2 linked regions of the Methylotuvimicrobium sp. KM2 genome follow. The protein of the gene in region 2 interacts with the protein of the main gene of each other region in a pairwise test. Links are inferred from orthologs where the notes say so. Each region holds a gene or a part of one and is shown on either strand. Other genes may lie near its edges. The genes, in order: tsaE and rlmB.

Region 1 (13,943 bases), 190 kb from region 2 along the record:
TTACCTTTGCGGCAATAAAACCCAATGGCGGTTAAATGAATACCTCAGGAAAGTTATCGCTCGATGCCGTTTGGTATCATGGCCGATTTCCCGCTAAGTTTTTATTGCCGCTTAGTTGGGTTTTTCGAGGAGCCGTCGAACTCAGACGGTTTTCTTATCGCGCAGGATGGTTAAAAAAACGGCGTCTGCCGGTTCCGGTCATCATCGTCGGAAATATTAGCGTCGGCGGCACCGGGAAAACGCCGTTAATTATCGCGTTAGCTAGGCTTTTGAAGCGGAACGGTTATAAACCTGGCGTCATTAGCCGAGGATACGGGGGCGAGGTCCGGGATGCACCGGTCAAAGTCGATCCTTTGGATAATGCCGCGACTGTTGGTGATGAGCCTTTGTTATTGTCCAAGCACTCCGATTGTCCTGTCGCGATCGGGGTCAATCGTTTTGAAGCAGGACGTTTATTGTTGGAGCAAGACGGCTGCGATGTCATTTTATCGGACGACGGTTTGCAGCATTACAAATTGGCCCGCGATATCGAAATTGCTGTCGTCGACGGCGAAAGACAGTTCGGTAATGGTTATTGTTTGCCGGCCGGGCCGTTGAGAGAACCGGCCTGCCGCCTGTCAGAAGTCGACTTTATCATCGAGAATGGAACAAAAACCGAAGATGAACGTTTTTCGATGACACTCAGCGGCGATGTGGCTGTCAATCTGACGACCGGTTCGGCCAAGCCATTGCAAGACTTTATCGGTTTGAATTGTCATGCGGTGGCCGGAATCGGCAACCCCGACCGGTTTTTCAACAAGTTGGCCGCCGCCGGGCTGCATTGCATCAATCATAGGTTCCCGGATCATTATTCGTATCGCGCCGACGATATTGAATTCGGAGACTATCCGGTATTGATGACCGAAAAAGACGCGGTCAAATGCTTCGGTTTCGCGCGCGATACGCATTGGTATGTGCCGGTCACGGCCCAACTGGAGCCGGCCTTTACGAATCGATTTTTAACTTTATTGAGAGAAAAATATGATGGATACAAAATTACTTGAAATTCTGGTCAGTCCGGTCAGTAAAGGGCCATTGATTTACGACAAAGAAAATCAGGAATTAATTTCTATTGCCGATCGCTTGGCGTTCCCGATACGCGACGGCATACCGGTCATGCTTGAAGACGAAGCCCGCGAATTGAGTCAAGAAGAAGCCGATGCCCTGCGTAAATGAGTATTCCCTTCAAAGTTGTGATTCCGGCCCGCTACGGATCGACTCGGCTGCCGGGCAAGCCGTTGCTGACCATCGCCGGAAAACCGATGGTTGCGCATGTCTGCGAACGGGCAAGGGAAGCCGACGCCGAAGACATCGTCGTGGCAACCGACGATGCGCGGATTTTGGATAAAGTGTTGGGGCTCGGTATTCAAGCCGTGATGACGCGCGAAGATCATCAAAGCGGTACCGAGCGCATCGCGGAAGTCGCCGAATTACATGGATGGAGCGATGATACGATTATCGTCAATCTTCAAGGCGATGAACCGTTAATTCCGCCGGTTTATATCCGGAATGTCGCGGAAGCATTGGCTGGGCAGCATCGTGCAGGTATCGCAACGCTGGCGGCACGCATTACCGATCCGGAAGAAGTCTTCAATCCCAACTCCGTCAAAACGGTGCTGAACAAAGACGGTTATGCGCTTTATTTCAGTCGTGCGCCGATTCCGTGGGACCGAGATCATTTCAGTCGGCAGGGTAGCAGGGACTTTTCCGGAAAAATCGATTATTTGCGTCATATCGGCATGTATGCATACCGAGTCGATTTCTTGCGGCGTTATTGCGGCTGGGAAGCTTCACCGCTTGAGGCGGTCGAGTCATTGGAGCAGCTTCGAATACTCTGGCACGGCGAGTCGATCCTTGTTAACACCGTTGCCAAAACACCGGAAGCCGGTGTTGATACCGAGGACGATTTAAAACGCGTGGAAAGGTGCTTAGTAATTCGTGACAAATAATCCTAAATTCGGCAGTTTAACCATGAGGCACATGCAGTTCGTATACGAGTGTTGGTTCCAAGTAATATCATCTTTTTACCATGAAGAGCATGAAGGACTTGAAGATACAGCGTTTTCAATTTAAATGAGTGGTGACTAATCATTAACAGCGCGTAGCCCGTATGGAGCGTAAGTGGAATGCGGGGCTTGCGTAGCCTCGAACGTCCCGGATTGCGCTTGCGCTGCATCCGGGCTACGCGGTTAAACGTTAATTTGCCGAGGCGATGGCCGGACCTTCATAAACGTTAATGGTAAACAGGCTTGACGGGCGCAAGGCGCACTAAGGACTTTGGCTAATATTGGCGGGTACGGCTTTGATACGCGCAACATACCCTTGAGTTCCGGCGATAACCCGGTAAAAAAGTATTGATAAATTCTTTAATAAGTTCAATTTTCATTTTGATGCCTCCTGCTAAGTCGTTGATTTTTGGATCTAGGAAGCAAACAAAAGTAGGTTGACTGTTTGCTTTTCACCTCAAAAAAATAATAAACAATTGAATTATAATGATTAATATTTTATTTCGACAGCCTACATCTTTCCTCTTTCTTCTTTCATCTTTCCGCTGATGCATAATTGACAGAGCCTTTGATTAACAGTAATTTAGACGGCTTTTTAAACTTACCGACTAACAAATCTTTCTTCAGAGCCGCAAATGGAACAATTTCATCGAATCAGTCGCTTGCCTCCCTATGTTTTCAATATTGTCAACGAGCTAAAAGCGAAAGCCCGAGCGGCCGGGGAAGATATCATCGACTTCGGAATGGGTAATCCCGATCAGCCGACACCCGATCACATCGTCAAAAAGCTGGTCGAGGCGGCTCAACGAGAGGACACTCACCGTTATTCCGTTTCCAAGGGTATCCCTCGTTTACGAAGAGCGATATGTAATTGGTATAAGCATCGCTTCGACGTGGATTTGGACCCGGATACCGAGGCGATCGTTACGATCGGTTCCAAGGAGGGGCTTGCGCATTTGGCTCTAGCTACGTTGGGGCCGGGCGATGTCGTATTGGTTCCGAATCCGGCCTATCCGATCCATCCCTACGGTGTCGTGATCGCTGGCGCCGATATTCGTCATGTGGCAATGGTTGCCGGTGTGGATTTTTTCGAGGAACTGCATAAAGCCATCGTCGATTCATGGCCGAAACCGAAAATGCTGATTCTCAATTTTCCGGGTAATCCGACCACACAATGCGTCGATCTGGAATTTTTCGAAAAAATCGTCGAAATGGCCAAAGAGCATAACATTTGGGTTGTCCAGGATGTCGCTTACGCCGATATCGTGTTCGACGGTTACAAAGCACCGTCGATTCTTCAGGTTAAGGGGGCGACCGATATTGCGGTCGAATTTTTTTCGTTATCGAAAAGTTACAACATGCCCGGTTGGCGGGTCGGTTTCATGTGCGGCAATAAAGAGCTCGTTGCGGCATTGGCAAGGATCAAATCGTATCTTGATTACGGTACGTTTACACCGATTCAGATTGCAGCGATTAGCGCTTTGGAGGGTCCGCAGGATTGCGTGACTGAAATTGCCGAGATGTACCGGAAAAGGCGCGATGTCTTATGCGAAGGTTTGACGGCCGCCGGTTGGCCGGTGCCGAAGCCGAAAGCGACGATGTTCGTTTGGGCGCCGATTCCCGAACCCTATAAAGAAATGGGCTCGCTCGAGTTTTCGAAAAAATTGCTCGCCGATGCGAAAGTAGCCGTGTCGCCGGGTATCGGTTTCGGACAATACGGGGACGATCACGTTCGTTTCGGTTTGATCGAAAACGAACACAGAACCCGACAAGCGATTCGCGGCATTCGACATATGCTCAAGAAAGACAAAGTTGTATAATGAGCGATTTGTTCGGGTTATGGGAAATTAGTAGGAGTCGAATTTGAAGCCGGTCAAAGTAGGGGTCTTAGGTCTAGGTACCGTCGGCGGCGGCACCGTCAATGTCTTGAAGCGCAACGCCGCCGAAATTGCGCGCCGGGCAGGGCGTGAAATTATCGTAACGCGCGCCAGTGCTCGCGATCTTGAGCGAAGCCGGATTTGCGATACGCAAGGCATCGCGTTGACGACCGATCCTTATGAGATCGTCAACGATCCCGAGATTGAAATCGTTGTGGAGTTGATCGGCGGTGAAACGATTGCGAAAGACTTAGTGCTTAAAGCGATTGAAAACGCTAAGCATGTTGTGACCGCGAATAAAGCCTTGATTGCGCTGCATGGTAATGAAATTTTTGCGAAAGCCGGCGACAAAGGTGTCATGGTTGCGTTCGAAGCCGCCGTTGCCGGCGGAATTCCTATTATCAAGGCGATTCGTGAAGGCTTGAGCGGCAATCAAATCGAGTGGGTGGCGGGCATTATCAACGGCACCGGCAATTTCATTTTGACCGAAATGCGTGACAAAGGCCGCGATTTCGCGGATGTCTTGGCTGAGGCTCAAGCTTTAGGTTATGCCGAAGCCGATCCGACTTTCGACGTTGAGGGGATCGATGCGGCGCATAAATTGACGATTTTGGCTTCAATCGCATTCGGTATCCCCTTGCAATTCGATAAGGTCTATACCGAAGGCATTACGCAAATCACGCGCGACGATGTTGATTATGCCGATACCTTGGGTTATCGCATCAAGCATCTGGGCATCGCGCGAAAAACCTCCGAAGGCATCGAACTGCGCGTGCATCCGACTTTGATTCCCGCACGTCGATTGATCGCCAACGTCGATGGTGTGATGAATGCGGTATTGGTTAAAGGCGATGCGGTCGGGCCGACGCTATATTATGGCGCAGGCGCGGGCGCCGAGCCTACGGCTTCATCAGTCGTTGCCGATGTGATCGATGTCGTTCGCGCATTAACGAGCGACCCCGAAAACCGCGTACCGCACTTGGCCTTTCAACCGAACGCGCTAGCCGATATTCCGATGCTTTCGGCCGAGCAAATTCATACGGCTTATTATTTAAGGCTGAATGCCGAAGATAGGCCGGGTGTATTGGCCGATATTACTCGCATCTTGGCTTTGCACGACATCAGTATCGAAGCGATTATTCAAAAAGAACCGCATGAAAATGAAAAATCGGTGCCGATTATCATGTTGACTCAAAATACACTGGAATCGGAAATGAATGCGGCGATTACCGTGATCGAACAATTAACGACCGTAACCGGCAAAGTGTGTCGCATTCGACTGGAAACTCTGGGATAAAACATAATGACAATTCGTAAACGCTATACAGGTTTAATCGAAACTTATAGAGATCGCCTACCGGTCGCTGATGATACTCGCTTGATCAGTCTAGGCGAAGGCAATACACCTTTAATACAGCTGCAAAACATTCCAAGATTGATCGGCAAGGACGTCGATATTTATGTTAAATTCGAGGGCTTGAATCCGACCGGCTCGTTTAAGGATCGCGGCATGACAATGGCTGTGACCAAAGCGGTCGATGAAGGCAGTCAAGCCATTATCTGTGCATCGACCGGCAATACTTCGGCTTCCGCGGCGGCCTATGCGGTACGCGCGGGCATCAAAGCATTCGTGTTGATTCCGGAAGGCAAGATCGCGTTGGGTAAATTAGCGCAAACTTTGATGTACGGAGCCAAGATCATTCAGATCAACGGTAACTTCGATCAGGGCATGGCTTTGGTTAAGGAAATCGTCGATCATGCACCGGTTTCGATTGTCAATTCGATCAATCCGTTCCGTCTTGAAGGACAAAAAACCGCTGCATTCGAAATCATCGACGAACTGGGTACCGCACCCGATTATCACTGTCTGCCGGTCGGTAATGCCGGCAATATTTCGGCCTATTGGAAAGGCTATAAGGAATATTCGACCGATATCGGCTCGCTGAAAGCCGTGACGAATAAGCGTCCCGTGATGTGCGGTTATCAAGCGGCCGGCGCCGCGCCTTTCATCGCTAGGGAAATGATCGATCATCCCGAAACGGTAGCAACCGCGATACGCATCGGACGCCCGCAATCCTGGGATTTGGCTTGGGCCGCGCAACGCGAATCGGAAGGTTGGTTTGACGCGATGACCGACGAGCAAATTTTAGCCGCGCAAAAATTGTTGAGCTCGAACGAAGGTGTTTTTTGCGAGCCTGCTTCGGCAGCATCCTTGGCCGGCGCGCTGCATGACATCGAGCTGGGTAATATTCCCGAAGGCAGCACGATCGTTTGTACATTGACCGGCAACGGCATCAAAGATCCCGATATTGCGATCAAGCAATGCCAAGACGCGCATCCGGTCACGATCGAAGCCGATTTGGACGCAGTCAAGAAAGCGATACTCGATAGTCTATAAAAACTGATTGTTACTCCCTTTTATCGTTCCCACGCTCTAGCGTGGGAATGCAGACCGAGACGCGCTAGCGTCTCGTACCGCTGGAGCGGTGCTCGGGCGTTTCCACGCAGAGGTCTCATCGTTATACATAAATTGTAGGGTACGCTGCGCGTACCAAAGCCGTGCCTTGGCGGTTCGGTTGGCACATGAACATCGCGGGGTTACCAGGGTACGCACAGCGTACCCCACGCGGATCACCTAGCGTTAGGTAATTCGCGAGTGTTATGTGACACAATAAATGGTGAGGATTGTATGATTCCCATTCTCCGCGATCGCCGTCATCCATAAGCACCAATAGACCAGTAGTGCGAAAAAACGAGGGTTTGAGGGCGGTAATGTCGTGCCATCTGGTAAGACAGTCATGTGGCTGACGGTTATACCAACAAAACTGGGTTGGGCAATTTTCACTCGCCCCTTGTTCCTTGATCCTTTCCCCTTGCACCTGACCCCTATGTACTCCCAAGGCGTTAAAAAAACCATTATTCCCCGTCCTCCGGGTAAGAAAAAGCTGGATTTGGGTGATATGCACCCGGTTTTGCAGCGCATATTTCTAAGCCGGGGTATTAAATCCGCGGATGAATTAGACCGTTCGTTGGCTGGATTGCCTTCGCCGTGGCTGTTGTCCGGGATGAAGGCCATGGTTGCTCATTTGATCGAAGCGCTAAGCAAGCAGCAGCGAATCACTATTGTGGCCGATTTCGATGCCGACGGGGCGACCAGTTGTGCCCTTGCTATTAGAGGCTTACGCATGTTCGGTGCGGTCAATGTCGACTTCATCGTGCCGAATCGTTTTGAATACGGATACGGGTTGACGCCGGAGATAGTCGAGTTGGTCAAACGCCAAGAGCCCGAATTGATTATCACCGTCGATAATGGCATATCGAGCATAGCCGGCGTTGACGCGGCTAAGGCGCTAGGTATCAAAGTTTTGGTCACCGATCACCATTTGCCCGGCGAGACATTGCCTGAGGCCGATGCAATCGTCAATCCGAATTTGCCGGACGAACCGTTTCCTAGTCGATCATTGGCAGGCGTCGGCGTCATGTTTTATGTACTAACCGCATTGAGAAGTCGCCTTCGTGAAGTCGATTGGTTTCAACAACAAGCCATACCCGAACCGAATCTAGCACAATTACTGGATTTGGTTGCTTTGGGCACGGTCGCCGATGTCGTGCCGCTTGATCAGACCAATCGGATATTGATTCATCAAGGCCTGCAGCGAATTCGTTCGGGTCGTTGTCATCCGGGAATACTGGCCTTGGTCGAAGTATCGGGGCGGAATCATCGGTATCTATCCTCATCCGACCTAGGCTTTGCGTTGGGACCCAGGCTCAACGCTGCCGGGCGCATGGACGATATGGCGCTGGGCATTCAATGCCTGCTAACCGATGATGTTTCTTTGGCCAAAGATATCGCACAGCAGCTTGATGAAATGAATAAGGATCGCCGGGACATCGAAGGTCAGATGAAGGTCGAAGCGATGAGTCTGTTGAACGAAATGAAAGCCTTAGATGAAAAACATCTGCCGGCCGGCGTTTGCCTGTTTGATGAAAATTGGCATCAAGGCGTAATCGGTATTCTGGCATCGAGAATCAAGGATAGACTGCACCGGCCGGTCGTGGCTTTCGCTCCGGCCGGTAACGGCGAAATCAAAGGTTCGGCGCGATCGATTCCCGGTGTGCATATCCGCGACGTTCTGAGCGACATAGCCTCGGCTCATCCCAATATTCTTAATAAGTTCGGCGGTCATGCGATGGCGGCCGGAATGAGCATACAAATGCACGATTATCCGCCTTTTGCGTTAGCCTTCGATGAGATGGTCGGTCGGCGTATAGCGAATATGGACCTAGAACAGAAGGTGTATTCCGACGGGGAATTGTCGGAAAACGAGTTGACGTTGGAATTCGCCGAGTTATTGCAGCGTTCGGGCACTTGGGGGCAGGAGTTTCCGGAGCCGGTTTTCGATGGTGTGTTCGAGGTCATTCAGGCCCGTATCGTTGGGCAGCATCATTTAAAATTGGTGTTGCGTCAGGCCGAAAACAAGCAGTTGATCGACGCGATTGCTTTCTTTATCGAAAAGCCGGAACAATGGCTGGGAATTCGAACAATCCATGCTGCTTACAAGCTGGATATCAATGAATACCGAGGCAATCGAACGCTACAATTTGTGATTCAGTATCTGGAAAAGCTGAATTAAAGAATGGAGCGCGAACGCGGCTGATTTTTCCGATCAGTGCTGATCTATTAGGAGCATTACTACTATACTCTTTGCTAGTCAAATTTCGGCGTCGGGATGTTCGTCAAAGGACGCCGTGAATACGTCCATGTAGGCTCTGTGACAGCATCCATGCTGTCAAAGCCTTTGCCGACACCCCGGCGCCTCCATACGTTAATGCCGAAACTTGATGTGCGATAGGTATACTCCCTTCATAATGTTAGCCATTTTTTGAGTATAAAGCGAGTAAAGGGAGTAAGCGTGCAAGACAGGCTGAAACGTTAAAGTTCAGCTTTTCGCAAAATTTGTAGTCTTCAGGCTATACTGAATGGTACGAAAAATTCCTAAGCTTTAGGTGTGTCATGGAAATAGAGTTAGTCAAAGTACAGCCCAGCGATATCGAATTAAATACGCCGCTGCCTTTTTCCATTTTTACCTTCGAACAATCGTTGTTATTGAAGAAAAATACGATTGTTACCACTGAAAAGCAACTTAACGTGTTGCTTGAAAAAGGGGTTTATAGGAATCTTACGGAACAAGAAATCGAGCTAAGAGAAGCTTTAAAGCAAGAGCCGGATCAAAAAAAACTACAAACCAATCCGTTTACTGCTATTGCTTATTGCAACCAGAAGTTGTATCCATTGTTTCAAGATTTGGCAGATCAAAAAGCCGAGAATGTACAATCGCGAATAGCGAAAATTGCCGAGCTTTTACGGATAATAATCGTATTCGATCCTAATGCCGCATTAGGCGCGATTCATTTACTGGGCTGCGCTGATAATTATGCCGTCATTCATTCGATATATACTGCAGTATTGTCCGGCTTACTCGGTCGGCGCAGGCAGTTAACCGATGAGGATAACGAACTGATCATTAGCGCGGCGCTGACGATGAATTTAGGCATGCTGAAATTACAGGATCAGCTTTATCAACAAGATTCTCCGTTGACAAGTGAGCAGCGTCAGCAAATCATAGAACACCCTAAACAAAGCGTCATGTTGTTAAAAAAAGCCGGTATAGAATCAAGAGATTGGCTGGCGATGGTTTTACAGCATCATGAAAAAAACGACGGTAGCGGTTATCCCAATAAGCTCAGCGGAGATGCTATCAGCGAGGGGGCCAAAGTCATCTCTCTGGCCGATATCTATACATCGTTGATCACCGGCCGCAAATATCGAGCTCCGGTTTTGGCGCATGATGCGATCAAATCGCTATTTTCGAAACGCGGCAATGAAATCGATGAGCAATTGGCAAATCAATTCATCCGCGAAACCGGTATTTATCCCCCCGGTACATTCGTCGATTTGCAAAACGGCGAAATTGCTTTGATTACTAAGCGCGCCACAGTTAAGGGCAGTAAAACATCGGGGCCTTACGCGCACGCTCTTATAAGCCCTCGTGGTGCCTTTTATCGAGAGCCTCAAAAACGCGATTGCGGCATTGCGCTGTATAAAATTAGCAAGCCTTGTTCGGCGCCAAAGGGATTTAACGTTGATCAAGCCAATAAGTTTTGGGGCTATTAAGCTGAACTTAAATACAATTATTTTCGATGAAGCAATGAGCAGGCAAGATCTTCCACTCGAACTATATTCCGCCGATCAAGTAAGAGAACTGGACCGAACGGCTATCGATGAATTTTACATTCCCGGTTATGAATTGATGTGCAGGGCAGGTCAATCGGTATTTGAGCGGGTCAAGGCGTTCTGTCCGGAAGCGACAAGTTGCACGATTTTTTGTGGCGGCGGTAACAATGCCGGAGATGGCTATGTGATAGCGCGTTTAGCAATTGCTGCCGGAATGGAGGTAACGGTTTATTCTGTTGTCGAGGTTTCTAGGCTTAAGGGCGATGCGCTCACGGCATATCGAGATTGCATCGATAGCGGCTGTAAAGTTGCGGGCTATGATACGAAAGCTTTACTTAGCGAAGAAGTGATCATCGATGCGCTATTAGGTACCGGCTTGGATCGTGAAGTCGAAGGTTTACATGCCGATGCGATAGCGGCCATCAATGCCAGTCGGGCTTTCGTCATTGCGGTCGATATTCCAAGCGGATTGAATGCCGATACAGGAAAAATCATGGGTTGTGCGGTCAAAGCGGATTTGACCGTGTCTTTTATCGGGTTGAAAAAAGGCTTGTTTACCGGAGATGCGCCGGATTATTGCGGAAAAGTTTATTATGCATCGCTCGATATTCCTAACGCGGTTTTTGACAGGGTCGATTGTGCCGCGCAACGCATTCGTTTTCTGCAACCACCGCGAAGAAGTCGCTGTGCGCACAAAGGTCATTTTGGCCGTGTCTTAGTGATTGGCGGTGATGTCGGTTATTCGGGAGCGATTCGCATGGCAGGTGAAGCCGCGTTACGAGTTGGTGCGGGGCTCGTTACCGTGTTGACGCATCCTGAGCACGCTATATTGATCAATAGCTCGCGGCCGGAATTGATGTGTCGAGGTGACCTCGATCCGGAGAGCATAGAGACGATCATCGATTGTGCAGATGTTCTTGTATTAGGACCCGGGTTGGGACGAAGCGATTGGTCGAAAGGTTTATTCGATGCCACGATCCGATTCGCTAAGCCAACGGTGATCGATGCTGACGGCTTGAACTGGCTGGCGGATTCGGGCCAATACGGTGACCATTTCATATTGACGCCGCATCCGGGCGAGGCTTCGCGTTTGTTGAAATGCTCGGTATCCGAAGTCGAACATGATCGTTTCGCCGCAGTAAATTCGATCAGGCGGCAATATGGCGGTATTTGTGTGCTGAAAGGGGCGGGTACATTGATTGCTAGTCACCATCATGTCGCAGTTGCCGATGTCGGTAATCCGGGCATGGCAACCGGAGGCATGGGGGATGTTCTGACCGGAGTGATTGCCGGACTATTGGCTCAGGGATTCAGCAACTGGGAAAGCGCCGAGTATGGTGTTTATATTCATGGTTCGGCTGCCGATGCGGCTGCTGTCGATGGCGGTGAGCGGGGTCTTTTAGCGACCGATTTGATGCCTTATTTGAGGCGTTTGGTAAATTAATGCAAATAAAACTGAGAAATGCCGAGACTACCGAAGCATTCGGCGCCGAGCTGTCGAGGCAGTTGCCGCATAAATGCTTGATCTTTTTAAAAGGCCAATTAGGTGCCGGAAAAACTACGTTGGTTCGGGGCTTGTTGAGGGCTTTGGGTCATCAGGGTGCGGTTAAAAGTCCGACGTATACGCTCGTTGAGGAGTATATGCCGAGTGGTCGAGCAGTTATTCATTTTGATTTGTATCGCCTCTCCGACCCGGAAGAACTGGAGTGGATCGGGATTAATGATTATTTGGATCAAGATGCGGTTTGTTTAATCGAGTGGCCGGAAATGGGCGAAGGTTTTCTGCCGGAGCCTGATTTAGTCTTGACATTGAGCGTTGTCGGGCAAGAGCGAAACCTAAAAGTGGAGACCAGCAATTTAAGCTTAAAAAACTTTTTATCTAGCGTGATAAAACAAAGACATACTGCTATACTTTAAACGAATTTATAACTTGAAGGCTTTTGAAATAGAGAAAAAACTAAGCGATTCATTGAAGTGCTTGTATTTTCAATTGCTTAGGGAAGGACAAAAAAACTGACGGTTGCGAAAGATATAAAATGCCCGTTCCTTAACGTCTAATTTCGGTGCTCAAGTCTTAAAGTTATAGAAAAGGTAATTATTCAGCATAGGTCATGTATGAGAAGGTGTCAGGCATTGATTTATAAGGCTGTCTGCAACAGGACGTTGCAGTCAGAGTTTACAGGGATGTATTCACCCAGCAACTAAATACCATAATCCATTTGCTATGATAAACAATTTTGGATTATTTAGGTGCTGGGTTCACGCGTCCTTAGAAATCAATGCCTGACGCCAACCTACCGCATGCTCTGAATAGTTACTAGAAAAGTTAAAAAGATAATGTCTGCTAATTTTAATTGAACTGGATACTTATTGAAATTAAGTCCGGAAATTTAGCGGCAAACTTTCAATGACGGGGATTTACCGTCGGTAAAATAGCAAGCTTGGGTTGGGTCATGCGTAGTTTTATCAATATGTTATTTATTGCGGTGTTGCATTTCTGGGCAGGATCGGCGTTTGCGCAACAAACGGCGGTTAATTCCTTGAAGCATCAAATTTCTTCCGATCACTCCCGGTTGATTTTCGATCTGTCGGCGAAATTTTCACATAAAGTATTTCAACTGGATAATCCCCCGCGTTTAGTTATCGACATCCGTGATGCTCGTTTAAACGGAAAACTTGAGCAACCGTCTTCCAATCATCCGTTGTTTAAAAAAATTCGAAGCGCGGTTCGTAACGATAAAGATTTGCGAGTTGTCGTCGATTTGAAAAAGAACGGAATAGCTAAGAATTTGACGATTCCGGTTAATCAATCCGGTGGCTATCAATTGATGATTGATTTTTTTGCCAAACAGGATGTTCTTGCTGCCAAGCCTCCCGTTTCACTTTCGGTTGCATCGCATCCATTGGTTTCAAAGCGAAACGCTTCGCCTAATCCTGCTAAAAGGCCTTCCGCGAGTTCCGAAGCGTTAGCTGTATCACATAATAAATCGGTGAAAAAAGCGCCGCAACGCAGCAAAGACGTTGTAATAGCGATCGATGCCGGTCATGGCGGTCAAGACCCTGGAGCAAAAGGCCCGCACGGCACTCATGAAAAAGACGTGACTTTTGCGATCGCAAAAAAATTAGCGGCATTGATCGACAGAAAGCCGGGAATGAGAGCCGTGATGGTTCGTCAAGGCGACTACTACATCGACCTGAAAAAGCGCATGAAAATTGCTCGAGAGTCAAAGGCCGATTTATTTGTATCGATCCATGCCGATGCCTACGATAATCCAAGTGTTAAAGGTGCGTCGGTATTTACCTTATCTAACAAAGGTGCGACGACCGAAATGGCGCGATGGTTGGCCAATCATGAAAATTCCGCCGATCTGGTTGGAGGCGTCAGCTTAGTCGATAAAGACGACGTATTGGCGTCCGTGCTACTCGATCTATCGATGACCGCCACTCAAGAAGCCAGTCAAAATGCAGCGTCAAAGATACTCGGAAGCTTAAAGCAAGTTGGTCATTTACATTCTCGGTCGGTGCAAAAAGCAGGCTTTTTGGTGCTTAAATCGCCCGATGTACCGGCAATTTTGGTCGAAACCGCGTTTATTTCGAACCCGGACGAAGAAAGTAAACTGCGCAGTGTTGCTCATCAGAGCAAAATGGCCCGAGCTATTTTCAATGGTATCGACAGTTACTTTCAGCAGGCGGCTCCAGCCGGAACTTATATCGCCGAACAAGGTCGACAACACGTCATCAGCCGTGGCGAAACTTTGTCAGGTATAGCGCAGCAATATGGAATTA
Region 2 (11,189 bases):
GGCGCCTGCCGGACTTAAAACATTAGTGGTCAATGACAAACCTGAAAACATCGATACGCAGGGTTTCTTTAAGATAAATATCACTGCCACAGAAGCGACGACACCGATCAAAATCGTCGCCATCGATAAAAAAGACAAAAGAACCAGTCTGAATTTCAACATCGTAACCCAAGAAGAAATCGCCACTTCAAGCATAGACAGCCGACCGACGACACCTAGAAAACCCGGCCGATTTTATGATGTAGACTTCGGGCGTTATCATGCGCTCATCATCGGCAATAACGATTATACGGAGCTACCGACACTGAAAACCGCGATCAACGATGCCAAAGCGGTCGAGTCGATTTTGCGCCAACGCTATGGCTTCAAAACCACATTACTGCAAAACGCCAATCGCCATCAGATCATGACGGCGCTGAATACTATTCGCAATTCTTTGAAAGAAAACGATAATTTATTGATTTACTATGCGGGTCACGGAGAACGAGACAAAACCAGCCTTGCGGCTTACTGGCTACCTACCGATGCCGAAATCGACAATACCGCAAACTGGATTTCCAGCGACGATATCACCCGCTATCTAAACATCATCGCCGCACGACATATCCTAGTTGTGGCCGATTCGTGCTACTCGGGCGCGATGACCGGAACGGCGATCGCTCGACTACCGGACGGTATGCCTGAAGACAAACGTGAAAAGTGGTTGAAATTCATGGCAACACGGAAAGCACGAACCGTCTTGACTTCAGGAGGCGTGGCTCCGGTTCTCGACGAAGGGGACGGCCAGCATTCAATATTTGCCCGAGCCTTTATCGATACACTACAAAGCAATCGGGGTTTAGTCGAAGACTATGATATTTTTCGTTCGGTATCGAAACAAGTTCGAACTTCGGCATCCCGTGTGGGCTTTACTCAAGCACCTCAATACGCGCCGCTTCAACATGCCGGCCACGAGGGTAGCCCGTTCTTTTTCGTTCCCGGTGTTTAATGACAACACCGTTAAGGAACGAGCATTAAATAACTTCGACAATTGTTGGAAGGCGGTTCGGTGGCTCGATTGACGGGTGTCAGCGGCACGGATAGACGCCGTCAAGCCTACATGGAAGTATTCACGGCGTCCTGTCAAGCGAGTCGCCGAACCTCCGCAATGCGCAAAACTTGTAGAAATTATTTTCTACATATTCCTAAGCTGTAAGAATGGGTTTACTTCGCTTCTCGACAAACAGCCCAGACGCCCTAAAAACGACAACAAAACTTAGGCCGGGAATTGCCGGCTTAATCTTGTTGCTCTTACAGCTTAGCGGCTGCGCGACACCTTCAGAACTTTTTGAATCGAGCGCCAAGAGCTTAGGACTTACCAGTATTGAAATAAGCGGCGATCCATTTCATCATCGAGCCTATTTGAACCGAATTGCGGCACAATCCGACATTATTCCGTTAGTCCATGTTTATTTAGATGGCGACGGCACGCCTTGGGAAATGAAGCGCTGGATTGCCGAAGACCCGACACCGAGAAACCCTTTGATATTGCGTTTAATGGCAGCGGATCAAGAACCGGCAATATTACTGGGCCGGCCTTGCTACTACGGCTTACATTCGACGGAACACTGCCACTATTCACTATGGACATCGAAACGTTATTCGACCGAAGTCGTCGAAAGCATGGCATCCGCCTTGCGGAAATGGCTAACAAACACCAAAGCAGCAAACGTAGTTTTGATCGGTTATAGCGGAGGAGGAACACTCGCCACGCTGCTCGCGCCTTACTTTAAAAACACAAGCATCGTTGTTACTATCGCAGCCAACCTGAACACAAGCGCCTGGAGCCGACACCATGCTTATTTACCACTAGACGCATCTTTAAACCCGATTGACGCTCAACCTTTACCGGCCGAAATAAAACAAATTCATCTAGCCGGCGTAAAAGACAGCAATGTTCCCGCTTCAATCGTCGAATCTTTTAGCCGGCGGCAAGCCAATGCCGTTTACCTGCCGATCGACGGATTCGATCATATGTGCTGTTGGGCAGACTTATGGCCCAATATTCTTAAAAAATATATCACGCCAACTAACCATCAGCCTGACCGTTAAAAACGGTTAACCTAACGTTCATGAAGGTCCGGCCATCGCCCCGGCAAATGAAAGTTCGAGGCGTGGCGGAGGGTGCAGTCACTCGCCCGACAGGACGCCGTGAATACGTCCATGTAGGCTCGACGGCGGCTTTCCCTGCCGCCGACGCCTGTCGATCGAGCAACCGCACCCTCTTCGGAGCCGGCATTGTACTTTCACAGTAAAAATACAATTAGAATATCGCGACAAATAACTTCCTAGAGCTATGATGGGATAGATCTTTGACGAACGACCTCATACAGCATCGCACCGGTCGCGACCGACAAATTGAGACTGGAAACACTACCCTGCATCGGTAATTTGACCAACCAGTCGCATTGCTCACGAGTCAAACGCCGCATACCTTTACCCTCGGCACCGATCACCAAGGCCATAGGTAATTTGAAATCACATTGATAAAGCGTTTGCTCGGCCTCGCCGGCTGCGCCGAAAATCCAAATCCCCTGATCTTTCAGCCAACGCAAAGTTCGGGACAGGTTCGTAACTTGATAGACCGGCACGGTCTCGGCCGCGCCGCTCGCAACCTTACAAACCGTCGGCGTAATACCGACCGCATTGTCCTTCGTGATAATCACGCCATGCACGCCGGTAGCATCGGCCGTCCTTAAGCATGCTCCGAGGTTATGCGGGTCCTGAACATTATCCAAAACCAAAAACAACGGCATGCCGGTAAGACTGGAAACCGCCTGCTTCAATGCATCTTCCGATTGCGCCGAAGGGAGTTCGATTTCAAGCACGATACTTTGATGATTATTACCATCGGCAAGGCGATCCAGTTTTTTTCGGTCGACTTTTTCGGGGTTAATACCGATCTTTTTCAAGTCTTCGAGCAATTGACTTAAACGTCGGTCCTGACGGTGCGAGTCAACCCAAGCCTGATGAATATGCTGAGGCGAATAATCGAGTGCCGCCTGGACCGAATGAATGCCGTAGATTTTAACTCGGCTCATTTTTTACGCCGTCTTTTTTTCGGGCGCTTTGCCAAGGCAGTAACCTTAACCAGTTCGAAATCGATTTTCTTGTCGTCAAGATTAACGCGTACGACTTTCACTTGCACGGTATCGCCAAGACGATAACGAATACCCGTACGTTCGCCGATTAACTGATGACTGGCCGCATCGAAATGAAAATAATCTTGGGCAAGATTACTGATATGCACGAGGCCCTCGACATAAATATCGGCAAGCTCAACAAAGAACCCGAACGATGTCACCGCCGAAATAATACCCGGAAACTCTTCGCCGACCTTGTCCATCATGTATTCGCACTTGAGCCAACTAACGACATCGCGCGTCGCATCATCGGCTCGACGCTCGTTCGTCGAGCAATGCTCGCCAAGCGTGACCATATCGGGAAATCCGTAATGATAACTTTCCGGCTTTTTGTCTTGTAAACAATGCCGGATGGCCCGATGCACCAACAAGTCCGGATATCGACGAATCGGCGACGTAAAATGAGCATAGGCTTCGAGCGCCAAGCCGAAATGGCCTTTCAAATCGGGACTGTAAACCGCTTGCGACATCGAACGCAACAAAACCGTTTGAATCAAATGAGCATCCGGGCGCCCCTTAATGCTATCGACTAGATGCATGTAGTCGAGCGGCGTCGGCTTATCACCACCACCCAAGCTCAGACCCAATTCACCTAAAAAGGTCTTCAGCGCCAATAATTTTTCCGGTCCGGGCCCGTCATGAATTCTCAATAACTTGGGCATTTTTCGGCGATTGAGAAATTTAGCTGCCGCCATGTTCGCGGTAATCATAAACTCTTCAATCAGCTTATGTGCATCGTTACGCACAACCGGAACGATCTTTTCAATTTTACGTTCGGAACCGAAAATAATCCGCGTTTCCTGAGTATCGAAATCCATTGCGCCGCGTTTTTCTCGGCTTAAACACATGGCTTTGTACAACGCATACAGTTCTTGTAAATGCGGCATTAAAGGCTTATATTTTTTAATTAAGGCCTTGTTGCCATCGACCAGCATGCTAGCGACTTCGGTATAAGTCAGGCGTGCATGAGAACGCATCACAGCTTCGAAGAAACACGAACGCGTCATCTGTCCTTCCGCATTGATCGTCATCTCGCAGACCATACATAAGCGGTCGACATTAGGATTGAGAGAACAGAGTCCATTCGAAAGAATTTCCGGCAACATCGGAATCACCTGTTCCGGAAAATAAACCGAGGTACTGCGGTTTTTGGCCTCAATATCCAACGCGCTATTGATCGCGACATAATGAGACACATCGGCGATCGCGACAAAAAGCTTCCAGCCCTTTCCCGTCTTACGGCAATACACGGCATCGTCGAAATCGCGCGCATCCTCGCCGTCTATCGTCACCAACGGAACATCACGCAAATCGACTCGACCTTCCTTAGCCGCTTCCGGCACTTCATCGCTGAATGCCTGAATTTCCTGCTCAACCTCTTCCGGCCAGACATGCGGCAAACCATGGCTGCGAATCGCCATCTCGATTTCCATGCCCGGAGCCAAATGCTTGCCCAGAACCTCGGCAACACGTCCGATGGGCTGATTGGTCTTACTCGGTTGCTCCAGGATTTCGGCGACAACGATATCGCCTTTTTTAGCTTTGCCGGTTTCATCACCCGGTATCAACACGTCTTGAGCCAGGTTTTTATTATCCGGCACGACGTAATTAACGCCTTTATCGGTGAAAAAACGACCGACCACTTGTTTGGTATTCCGTTCCAGCACCTCGACGATTGCCCCTTCGCGGCGCCCTTTCCGGTCGAGACCGGCGATTCGCGCGACGGCTCTGTCATTATGCAGAACCGAACGCATTTCACGGGGAGACAAAAATAAATCGTCGGACCCGTCGTCCGGCTTTAAAAATCCGAAGCCATCGGCATGACCGATGATGCGTCCGGCAATCAAATCCTTGCTGTTAACCCGGCAATATTTTTGGCGGCGATTGAATAATAATTGTCCGTCCCGTTCCATTGCACGAAGCCGTCTGCGCAAGGCCTCCAACTGGTCGGGCGACTCGAGTTGAAATTCCTGAGAAATTTGGTCGCGCGACAACGGTTTACCGACATGAGCGAGCAGATCGAGAATCAACTCCCGACTAGGAATCGGGTTCTCGTATTTCGCCGCCTCGCGCTCTGCATAAGGGTCTCGGGTCGGAGTAAAATTTGGTTTTTTATCTTTAGACTTCAATGTCGTCGTTTCCTAAATTAGAATGAATGTCATAGCTTAACTGATATACGCGTATTTTAACAATTCCCTATGCAAATCAAAATTCAACGTGATGTATTAAGAAGTTGATGAACGACCAACGGACAACCCTCAGCAATTTTTAGGCATCAATAGTATTGACAGCATATCAAGCAATCGGTATAGTGCGCGCTCACTTCGCTGATACAGCACACCTTTGCCGAGGTGGTGAAATTGGTAGACACGCTAGCTTCAGGTGCTAGTGCTCGCAAGGGCGTGGAGGTTCAAGTCCTCTCCTCGGCACCATTATCCCGAAAAAAAAGAGCTAATCGCCTTTTGTGTCAAATTTGAACTACTGAATTTTATTAGTCAATTTCCCGCTAATAATTCAAAAACTCTTCGTTTGATCGAAGCTCAAATAACCGCATTTACTGCGTTATTTTTATACCTCAAGTTTTCATCACCTGCTTCAATGCGGCCGCTGTCCAGGTTTTGACCGGTAGTTATGATCACGGCAAAAGACTTTTTGACCGTTACTGAAATGAACGCGTTAACCTATATAAAGCAGTTGACATGTGTTGTAGACCATTCGTTCTGAGCTAAGTCAAAGCATGAACGGGGTCTACAACACTTTTACCGGCTTGTTGAAGCCTCAAATACCTCTCATTTTTCGACAAGACTTTCCTGATCGTAGCGAAAGGACTCGGGGCAAACGGTAGATTGAGGCTCTCGACTGCTTTTTTTTGGCTAAAGCAACGCATAAACATCAATCCAGTAAATACCCATCCTATGTTTGGCAGCGGCCCTGTTGCGTTCTCAAAATATGAAAGCGACTATCTGATGCATTCGGAAGTAATAGATAAATTGTTGCTTATGGCAAATGAAATTCCAGATATGCTTAGTTATTTGGCTCAGATAACCGACATGTAATTATTCAGCCCCCTTATCGTTCCCACGCTCCCGCGTGCGAATAGCGTGGAAATGATAATTGGCGGGTACTGAATAGTTACGCCGACATTGATATTTTGAATCAATCACAAACGGTTTGCTTTATCGTCTAATGCGAATTCGACCGTTTACTAACTTAGAGCTTAAAAATTGGTTGTTTTACACCCAGCCTTCGAAATCTTTGAAACAAGTATCGGAAGAACCTGAACATCCACCCATACTTCAATATCAACTATGTCATTTAACCTAAACGATGCTGCTCAACCCAAACTATTGAGTGATATAACCTAAATTGTATTGCCGCTATTATTCACTCCTCCAAGTAAGATAACTCCGACAATTTGTAATAGAAGACTAAAATATAGGGGATTTTTTCATTTTTTTTGATTAAAAATTATTCCTGGCATATTGCTTGCAGTATCTCAGTCTGTGTTAATTAAACAAGCAAAGACCAGAATGAAAAAAATAATCAAAATAGGATTGCTCGGCGCGATGTTTGCTCCGACAACTTACGCCAACCAAAATGCCCTGACCGACATGGATTTTCACAATTCCAGTTCGGAAAAAATCAAACTAGGACAATTCCTCTTTTATGACAAAATATTATCCGGAAACCTCAATATTTCATGCGCGTCTTGCCACCATCCAATGGCCGGCACAGGTGACGGTTTGGCTTTGCCGGTCGGCGAAGGCGGCAAAGGATTAGGCGTCACGCGAGATACCGGTAGCGGCATCGACGCAATTCATGAGCGGGTACCGAGAAATGCGCCTCATTTATTCAACCTGGGCGCAAAAGAATTCGTCACCATGTTTCATGACGGGCGTTTAACGGTTAACCCTAATCACCCCTCCGGCTTCGACTCCCCGGCCGGTGACGCTTTACCTGAAGGCTTGGATCATTCTCTTGCAGCTCAAGCCATGTTTCCAGTGACTTCCACCACCGAGATGGCTGGGCAAGCCGGAGAAAACCCCGTGGGAGATGCCGCAACTGCAGATAACTTTACGGAAGTATGGAGACTGTTGACGGCTCGGGTGATGGCAATCGACGAATATCGCGACTTAATTCACCAAGCCTATCCCGGCCTCGCCGATCAGAATGCAACCTTCGTCCATATCGCCAATGCTATCGGTGCTTTCGAAGCGACTGCATTTCGTGCCGACAACAGCCGTTATGACCAATACTTAAGAGGCGAATACAGCCCCTCCTCTTCGGAAAAAAAAGGGTATAAAATTTTCAAAGACAACTGCATGTCTTGTCACAGCGGTCCTCTACAAACCGATCACCAATTTCACGCTCTGGGAATTCCACAAATTGGTCCGGGAAAAGGCGACGGATTATTCGGTTACGACGACTTCGGTCGAGAGCGCGTTACCGGAAACAATGACGATAGATATCGTTTCCGAACCCCTACTCTGCGAAACGTAGCCATTACCGGACCTTGGGGGCATGATGGCGCCTATGACACATTGGAAGGCATGATTAGACATCACCTTAACCCTGAACAAAGCCTGGATAACTACGATATCCGCCAAGCCCGCCTACCGCCTCGGAACGACTTGAGTGAAATCGATGACATCATCCACAGCGATGAAATCAGCCGTGCAGATTTAAAGGCCAGAATCGAAATTCAGCCGGTTAACCTGACCGACCAGGAAATCGACTCTTTACTCGATTTCCTGAAAGCACTAACCGACACTGCTAGCTTGGATATGCGCAATACAGTGCCCTATCGAGTACCGAGCGGCTTACCAATAGCCGATTAGTGATGTATCCCCGGAAAATCCGGTATTAATGAACAAAACCGATTCAATACTGTATGCCTTTCGCACTTCAAATTTCGGCAGTGTCTTAGGTGGCACCGAGGTGTGTGGCCCCTCACCCAATGCTAGGTGAGGGGCCAACATGGACGTATTCACCCAGCACCTAAACTCCATAGCCCACTGGCTATGATTAATCCTGATTAGCAAGATGCTTCAGCTTGCCGAAGCCAAGTGTCCGAGCAGGGACCAGTCGTAGTCGCAAAAACTGAAATATGCTGTTATCCAAGCTCCAGCTTGGGTAAGAGCGTGATGTGGGTTGGCCGTTTTTAGCTTGACGCACATGATCTGCGAACCCGGTCCTGCTAGGGATATGCTGATCTTTGGACTTTAGCTGAAGAAACTTACTAATCAGGTGATTAATTGTCTTAGATAATTTAGGTGCTGGGCTTTGACGGGCACCCCGGCGCCGAATTTTAATCTCCGATGAGTATTAGTTTAATTACACTGCATTCTGCCCCCTTAATACCGGAACATTGCGCTGCCCGCAACACTAATCCTTGCTTCATTGCGTGATCTCGCCTTCACTCGCCTGCAACACATAAATAGTCGCCCCAATCACGGCGGCCGGCGCAACGATGATATTTATTATCGGCAACGTTAGACCTAACATCGTGACGCCACCGAAGCTCATCGAGCCTAGACGAATACTTTTGAGTATTTTACGTTGCTCAGAAAATAACAAACCGGCATTCTCCAGTGGATAAGCCATGTATTCCAACGCCGCCCCCCAAGCCCCGAACAAACCCCATAAAAAAGGCGCCGCGATATTGATGCCGGGAATGATCGATACAATTAATAACGGCAATGCCCTGCTACCCAAATAGCCGAAGCGCTTGAATTCGGCCAGTATGATTTTGTTGACGGAGTGCTCTCCAATCTCAAGCTTTCGACCCGTAATGAGTTCCGCCGATTTTGCCGACAATGCGCCGTAAAACGGCGCCGCAATGACATTCGCCAAAATAGTAAACGTGAAAAATCCGGCGATAAAAAAACTAAGAAAAAACAGCGGCCACAAAACCCAGCTTAACCATGACAACCAGTCCGGGATAAAATGCGCTATAAGGTCGGCCACATAATAATAACCGAGAACCAAAACCGCGCTATAAAGCACGAGATTAATCAAAACCGGAATCACGATAAATTTTCGCAATTCAGGCTTAATCGCCCAACGCAGACCACGAAAGAAACAACTCACCGCCCACGCCGGATTATTGCCTTTTTTGGAAAACTTCATTATTTCAGTCCCTCCATACCATTTTCCGATGGATTCAATACCACGCCGCGTTCGGTCACGATCGCCGCAATCAATTCGGCCGGGGTCACATCAAACACCGGATTCCAAGCACCGACCAAGGATTCCTTATTATAACTATCCGGCAACAACTCATTCGATGCTCGCTGTTCGATTTCAATACCGCTACCATCGGCAAGATTCCAATCGATCGTCGATAATGGAGCAGCTACCATTAACTTGATGCCATGTTGCTTTGCCAACACCGCCAGCGAATAGGTGCCGATTTTGTTTGCGGTATCCCCATTTGCGGCGATTCGATCGGCACCGACGACAATCCAATCGACCGCGCCCGACTTCATTAACCAGGCGGCCGCCGAATCGGCTATCAAAGTCGCCGCAATGCCGTCTTGAGCCAATTCCCAAACGGTTAGTCGGGCGCCTTGTAGCCAAGGACGGGTTTCTCCGGCAAAGACTTTATTTAACCCTCGCCGGCAGGCGCTCCGAATCACGCCGAGCGCGGTACCGTAACCGCCTGTCGCCAAGGCGCCGGCATTACAATGCGTCAAAACGCCTTTAGTCCCACCGATAATTTCGGCGCCCAACTCGCCGATTCGATGATTCGCGGCAATATCGTCCTGATGAATTTGTATAGCCAAGGCTTGTGTTGCCGCCACCGGATCTTCCGGCTGGGAATTTAAAAGCGCTTTCATCCGGTCCAAGGCCCAAAATAAATTGACTGCGGTCGGGCGCGATGCCGCCAGTCGCTCTATATCGGCAAACACTTTATCAGACCAATTTACAGAACGATCGTGACAATGTTGCTTCACCGATAACGCTACGCCATAAGCCGCCGCAATACCGATCGCGGGCGCTCCGCGCACACGCATCGTTTTTATGGCTTCAGCGACTCCCGGCGCATCACGGTAATCTTCATAAACGATAGTTTCGGGAAGCAGCCTTTGATCCAGGACTTTTAACGAATCGCCTGTCCATTGCAGGGCTTGTACCGCTAATTGTTTAGGTTCAGTCATTGTTTATCGAATAGGTAGGAAAAAAAGTTATAATTCGGTTTTATCTTGCGATGCATGCTATCGGCACACATTACACGCAGGATATTCATTTAAATTGGAAACCGTTCATGAAAGTCGATATTGCTATCAATGCCCGCTGGATTATACCCGTTGAGCCCGAATCCGTAACCTACGAGCACCATACGTTGATTATCGACAAAGGTCGAATCGTCGACCTATTGCCGACAATGGAAGCCTCGCAAAAATACCATGCCGATTCGGTGGAGAATCTCGACCGTCATGCCCTCATTCCCGGCCTAGTCAACTGCCATACTCATGCCGCGATGACACTATTGCGAGGCATTGCCGACGATTTACATTTAATGGACTGGCTGCAAAATCATATCTGGCCGCTCGAAAACCAATGGGTCGGCGAGGCTTTCGTCCGGGACGGCACTGATCTCGCGATCGCCGAAATGATACGCGGCGGCACGACCTGTTTTAACGATATGTATTTTTTCCCGGAAATCACCGCGCAGCAGGCGATACATCACGGCATACGCGCAGGAATCGGCATGATTCTCATCGACTTTCCGTCCGCCTGGGCCGAGAATGCCGACCGTTATATCGAAAAAGGCCTGGAACTGCACGACCGTCTCCGCCACGAACCATTGATCATAACACCGTTTGCGCCGCATGCACCTTACACGGTCTCGGATGAACCGTTGCATAAAGTCAGAACTTTCGCAGACGAACTCGATGTGCCGGTACACATGCATGTTCACGAAACCCGGCACGAAGTCGATGAGGCCTATGAAAAAAACGGTAAACGCCCAATGGAAAGATTGAACGATCTTGGCTTGATCAA

What was found.
Region 1: the proteins of rlmB (region 2) and tsaE interact in binary tests that used the Escherichia coli proteins (3 or more experiments, as listed by UniProt). The link is inferred for Methylotuvimicrobium sp. KM2 from one-to-one orthologs.

What each region holds. Positions count from the first base shown.
Region 1 is NZ_CP150634.1:2,639,276-2,653,218, reverse strand. What follows is about bases 10,338-13,337. They hold tsaE (tRNA (adenosine(37)-N6)-threonylcarbamoyltransferase complex ATPase subunit type 1 TsaE), read left to right. Parts: upstream 10,338-11,600; coding sequence 11,601-12,074; downstream 12,075-13,337. Other genes in these bases: WJM45_RS11200 (N-acetylmuramoyl-L-alanine amidase), read left to right, coding at 12,611-13,337; WJM45_RS11210 (NAD(P)H-hydrate dehydratase), read left to right, coding at 10,338-11,601. In the rest of the region: WJM45_RS11255 (biopolymer transporter ExbD), read left to right, coding at 1-35; lpxK (tetraacyldisaccharide 4'-kinase), read left to right, coding at 36-1,043; WJM45_RS11245 (Trm112 family protein), read left to right, coding at 1,024-1,215; kdsB (3-deoxy-manno-octulosonate cytidylyltransferase), read left to right, coding at 1,212-1,988; alaC (alanine transaminase), read left to right, coding at 2,681-3,865; WJM45_RS11230 (homoserine dehydrogenase), read left to right, coding at 3,909-5,219; thrC (threonine synthase), read left to right, coding at 5,226-6,320; single-stranded-DNA-specific exonuclease RecJ, read left to right, coding at 6,811-8,556; WJM45_RS11215 (HD domain-containing phosphohydrolase), read left to right, coding at 8,937-10,097; more of WJM45_RS11210, read left to right, coding at 10,132-10,337; more of WJM45_RS11200, read left to right, coding at 13,338-13,943. UniProt on the Escherichia coli protein: Required for the formation of a threonylcarbamoyl group on adenosine at position 37 (t(6)A37) in tRNAs that read codons beginning with adenine.
Region 2 is NZ_CP150634.1:2,823,921-2,835,109, forward strand. The notes cover bases 1,208-4,206. They hold rlmB (23S rRNA (guanosine(2251)-2'-O)-methyltransferase RlmB), read right to left. Parts: upstream 3,081-4,206; coding sequence 2,334-3,080; downstream 1,208-2,333. Other genes in these bases: WJM45_RS11855 (hypothetical protein), read left to right, coding at 1,208-2,091; rnr (ribonuclease R), read right to left, coding at 3,077-4,206. Outside these bases: WJM45_RS11850 (caspase family protein), read left to right, coding at 1-988; more of WJM45_RS11855, read left to right, coding at 1,198-1,207; more of rnr, read right to left, coding at 4,207-5,311; WJM45_RS11875 (cytochrome c peroxidase), read left to right, coding at 6,713-8,020; sulfate transporter CysZ, read right to left, coding at 8,580-9,311; mtnA (S-methyl-5-thioribose-1-phosphate isomerase), read right to left, coding at 9,311-10,342; WJM45_RS11890 (TRZ/ATZ family hydrolase), read left to right, coding at 10,450-11,189. UniProt on the Escherichia coli protein: Specifically methylates the ribose of guanosine 2251 in 23S rRNA.